2 regions of the Stenotrophomonas sp. AC248 genome follow, and region 2 is predicted to be linked to the other one. Evidence: riboswitches for the same ligand, from Rfam matches in the RefSeq annotation. Region 2 holds a riboswitch; the other holds the start of a gene.

Region 1 (2,194 bases), 760 kb from region 2:
ATCCGGGTCAGGCCGTCCGGGCCGTGGTACACCGCGTACATCGAGGCCATCACCGCCAGCAGCACTTGGGCGGTGCAGATGTTGGAGGTGGCCTTCTCGCGGCGGATGTGCTGCTCGCGGGTCTGCAGGGTGAGGCGGTAGGCTGCGTTGCCCTGGGCGTCGACCGACACGCCGATCAGGCGGCCCGGCATCGAGCGCTTGTAGGCGTCGCGGCAGGCCATGAACGCGGCATGCGGGCCGCCGAAACCGAACGGCACGCCGAAACGCTGCGAGTTGCCCACCACGATGTCCGCGCCCCATTCGCCGGGCGCGGCGATCAGGGTCAGCGCCAGCAGGTCGGTGGCCACGGCAACCAGGCCGCCGCGCGCGTGCACGGCATCGGCCAGCGCCTTGTAGTCACCCACATGGCCGAAGGTGTCCGGGTACTGCAGCAGCACGCCGTAGGCTTCGGCTTCCATGGCTTCTGCCGGGGTGCCCACGCGCAGCACGATGCCCATCGGCTCGGCGCGCGTGCGCAGCAGTTCCAGCGTCTGCGGGTGCACCGCGTCGTGCACGAAGAAGGTGTCGGACTTGCTCTTGGCCGAACGCTTGGCCAGGGTCATCGCTTCGGCCGCGGCGGTGGCTTCGTCCAGCAGCGAGGCGTTGGCGATTTCCATGCCGGTCAGGTCGGCGCACAGGGTCTGGAAGTTGATCAGCGCTTCCATGCGGCCCTGCGAGATCTCGGCCTGGTACGGGGTGTAGGCGGTGTACCACGCCGGGTTTTCCAGCACGTTGCGCAGGATCACGTTCGGGGTGAGCGTGCCGTAGTAGCCCTGGCCGATGAAGGTGCGGAACACCTGGTTCTTGTCGGCGATGGCGCGGATCTTGGCCAGCGCCTGCACTTCGGTCAGCGACTCGGGCAACGCCAGCGCCGCCGGCGACTTGATCCCGGCGGGCACGATCGCATCGGTGAGCGCGTCCAGCGAGGCGTGGCCGACCACGTCGAGCATCTGCGCGATTTCGGCGTCGTTGGGGCCAATGTGGCGTTCGACGAACGCGTGGCTGTGTTCAAGCTCGCGCAGGGAAGGGGTGTTCTGGGACATGGCTGGCATCTCGAAGAGTGGGCACGCACGTTCGGAAGGCTGCCGGGTCGGGGTGCATCGCAGACGCGCGCGAACCACCGGACCTTGCGGTCTTCCTGGGTGCCCCTCTGTCCTTTTGCCTGAGAGTTTAAAAGCGCGCATCTGCGTGCTTCGTGCCCCTTCGGCGCCGGCACTGGCCGGTCTCTCCAGAGTTTTGATGCGGGTGGTATCGGGCCTGAGCGATTACGGGCGTTGCGCCTTCGGCAGCGGGTGCTTCAAAACAAAGCGCCGCTTCTCCCACCATGTAGCCCGGCGATTATAGCCCAGCGGCCTTGCCGGCTGCGGCCCTACCCGGGATGAATGGGGGACGCCAGACGCCCCGGAATGGGACCGTTGGCATGGTGCGGGGGCCGGCAAAGGCCTATCATGGCCGGATCCTCGTATTCATCTGGCGCCGCCCGTTCCGGGCTGGCGCCCGCCGTGCATTCGCGCATGGCCCAGACGGAAGACCGCATGACGCCCGCCTCGCCCTCGACCCGCCGCCTGGCCCTGCTGCTCGCAGGCCTGGCGATGTTCGGTCCGTTCTCGATCGACACCATTTTCCCGGCCTTCCTGCTGCTGGGGGAGCGCATGCAGGTGGACCAGGTCGCGGTGCAGCAGACCATCAGCGTGTACCTGCTGTTCTACGGCCTGATGAGCCTGGCGCACGGCCCGCTGTCCGATGCGTTCGGGCGCAAGCGGGTGATCATCGGCGGGCTGGTGCTGTTCATCGGCGCCTCGATCGGCTGCGCGCTGTCACGTGACATGACCACGCTGCTGGTGTTCCGCGCGCTGCAGGGCGTCACCGCCGGGGTCGGGGTGATCGTCGGCCGCGCCGTGATCCGCGACCTGTACCACGGGGCCGACGCGCAGCGCCTGATGAGCCAGGTGTCGATGATCTTCGGCGTGGCCCCGGCGATCGCGCCGATCATCGGCGGCTGGATCCTGCTGGGCGGGGGCGACTGGCCGCTGATTTTCTGGTTCCTGGTGCTGTTCGGGGTGGTGCTGCTGCTGGCCACCGGCAAGTGGCTGCCCGAAACCCACCCAGTGGAGGCACGCACGCCGTTGTCGATGCGCGAACTGCTGCGCAGCTA
Region 2 (2,194 bases):
AGGTGGCGCAGCTCATTCCTCGCGGAACAGCTCCAATTCGGTCAGGCCCAGCTGCATGTACATGAAGGCGGCCGCCTCGTCGCTCATTGGCTCGCCCTGCGGCCAACTGTCCAGCCAGGCCGTGATCGCCGCATTGTGCGGGTTGACCGCATCGGCCATCGCCTTCTTCTTCGCCGGGCTCTCCCCCTCCTGCATCATCTCGCGGAGGACGTCGTCGCCGATGCCCCAGTATTCGGCCAGCGGCACCAGGCCACGAAGGTTGGCAGGCACCTTGGCCCGGTCGAGCGGCGTGCGCGCGGCCGCGATGGCATCGGGGGCGTAGGCGGCACGGAAGGAATCGGCCGGGGCGATGTCGCCATACCGCAGTGCGTTCACGGGCGTGGCCGCCGATGCAGGCGCGGCGATCACCAGGCCGACCAGCAGCAGCGTGGGGAGCGACAGGAGCCACGTCGTGCGCGTCCGTGTCAGCGGCTTTCGTTGGAGATCGAACATCCTGGTTCCCTCCCGGTGGTCGGCTGATTGTGGCCTACGCCGTGACGGCGAGCCAGCGTCACGCGCAGCCGGGTGGAGCCCGGCGCTACGGGGTGGCCTGCAGCCACGCCAGCTTGCGCGCCCGCGGCTGGCGCTTGAGCTGCCATTCGGCTTTGGAGGCGGTCGCGCGGTCCGGGTAGGCGCGCATGGCCAGCAGCTTCACCGGCGGGTGGGCGCGGGTGTACTTGGCGCCCTTGCCGGCCAGATGGGCCTGGAAGCGGGCGTCCACGTCGTTGCTGATGCCGGCGTAGTAACTGCCGTTGCGGCATTCCAGCAGGTACACGTACCAGGGGGCGGGTTCAGCGGGCATACCGGGATTATCCACCGGAGAGCGCCCGGCGGCTGCTAGAATCCGCCCCGGATGCAGGAGAGAGGTGCCACGCTGGCACCCGCCGAAGGCGCAGGCTCCCATAATCGCTCAGGCCGGTGGCTCGGAACGCCACCAACCATGCATCCAGCACGCCGATCTGGAGAGAGGTCTTCAATGACCCGCCGAAGGGGCACGTGGCCTTGGCCACCGAACTCTCAGGCAAAAGGACAGCGGGAGCGGCAACGGAATCCCACCCTCACGACAGTGCCCCGCGCTGGCGTGCGATGTGCGTGCTTCCGTCCCCGCCTGACGTGCCCGGAGCCTCCCCCATGCTGCTCTCCCTGATCTACCTCATCGCCATTTCCGCCGAAGCCATGACCGGCGCGCTGTCCGCCGGACGGCGGCGCATGGACCTGTTCGGCGTGGTCATCATCGCCTGCGTCACCGCGCTGGGCGGTGGCTCGCTGCGCGACATCGTGCTGGGCCACTACCCGCTGGGCTGGGTGAAGCACCCCGAGTACCTGGGCTTCACCATCTGCGCGGCGTTGATCGCCACCTGGGTGGCGCGCTGGATGCACCACTTCCGCCGCACCTTCCTGGTGCTGGATGGACTGGGGCTGATCTGCTTCACCCTGATCGGCTGCGCGGTGGCGCGCGATGCCGGCCACGCCGCGCCGATCGTGCTGATCTCGGGCATGTTGACCGGTGCCTTCGGCGGCGTGCTGCGCGACGTGCTGTGCAACGAGGTCCCCCTGATCTTCCAGAAGGAACTGTATGCGGTGATCACCCTGTTCACCGGCGCGGCCTACCTGGGCCTGCTGGAGCTGGGCGTGTCGATCAACGCGGCCACGCTGTGGTGCCTGGGCGGCGGCTTCCTGCTGCGCCTGCTGGCGATCCACTTCAAATGGGAAATGCCCAAGTTCGTCTATCGCGACGAGGTGCATTGAACGGAACGTTCAATGCACCGGTAGCACCCGACCGTCCCGCCCCATGACCAAGGTCATGTGAGTGCAGGCACCCACACGCGGTACCATGACGCCCCCGCCCCTCCCGGGTCGGTATCCAGCCACGCTGCGGCATTCGACCAGCGGCCCCGCCAGACAACCCCACTTCGCCTCGCCTGCCCCCACGGGCCGGTAAACCATGGACGCGTTCGCCGTGTGGCGCACGCGCAGGATGCCCCATGTCTGCCCCGCTCCCCTCGCGTTCCCGTCGTCTGTTCAAACCGCTGTTGGTCGTGGCCGTGCTGGCCGCCGCCGTGATCGCCTGGCGCGTGTTGTCGCCCGCGCCGGCCGCCGAAGCCGCACCCGCGAGCACCGCCACGCCGGTGCGCGTGGCCACGGTGGTGCGCGA

Evidence for each region. Region 2 has a riboswitch for glycine ahead of ACZ0AE_RS17910 (trimeric intracellular cation channel family protein). Riboswitches for the same ligand answer to the same signal wherever they lie in the genome.
Region 1: another riboswitch for glycine. It lies ahead of gcvP (aminomethyl-transferring glycine dehydrogenase); the one in region 2 lies ahead of ACZ0AE_RS17910 (trimeric intracellular cation channel family protein).

Annotation. Positions count from the first base shown of each region.
Region 1 covers NZ_OZ409840.1:3,209,811-3,212,004, reverse strand. The annotation lists gene gcvP (aminomethyl-transferring glycine dehydrogenase) at 1-1,091, opposite strand, end outside; glycine riboswitch at 1,180-1,281, opposite strand; gene ACZ0AE_RS14635 (multidrug effflux MFS transporter) at 1,575-2,194, shown strand, end outside.
Region 2 covers NZ_OZ409840.1:3,974,537-3,976,730, forward strand. The annotation lists gene ACZ0AE_RS17900 (hypothetical protein) at 13-492, opposite strand; gene ACZ0AE_RS17905 (GIY-YIG nuclease family protein) at 578-841, opposite strand; glycine riboswitch at 886-980, shown strand; glycine riboswitch at 989-1,080, shown strand; gene ACZ0AE_RS17910 (trimeric intracellular cation channel family protein) at 1,171-1,788, shown strand; gene ACZ0AE_RS17915 (MdtA/MuxA family multidrug efflux RND transporter periplasmic adaptor subunit) at 2,025-2,194, shown strand, end outside.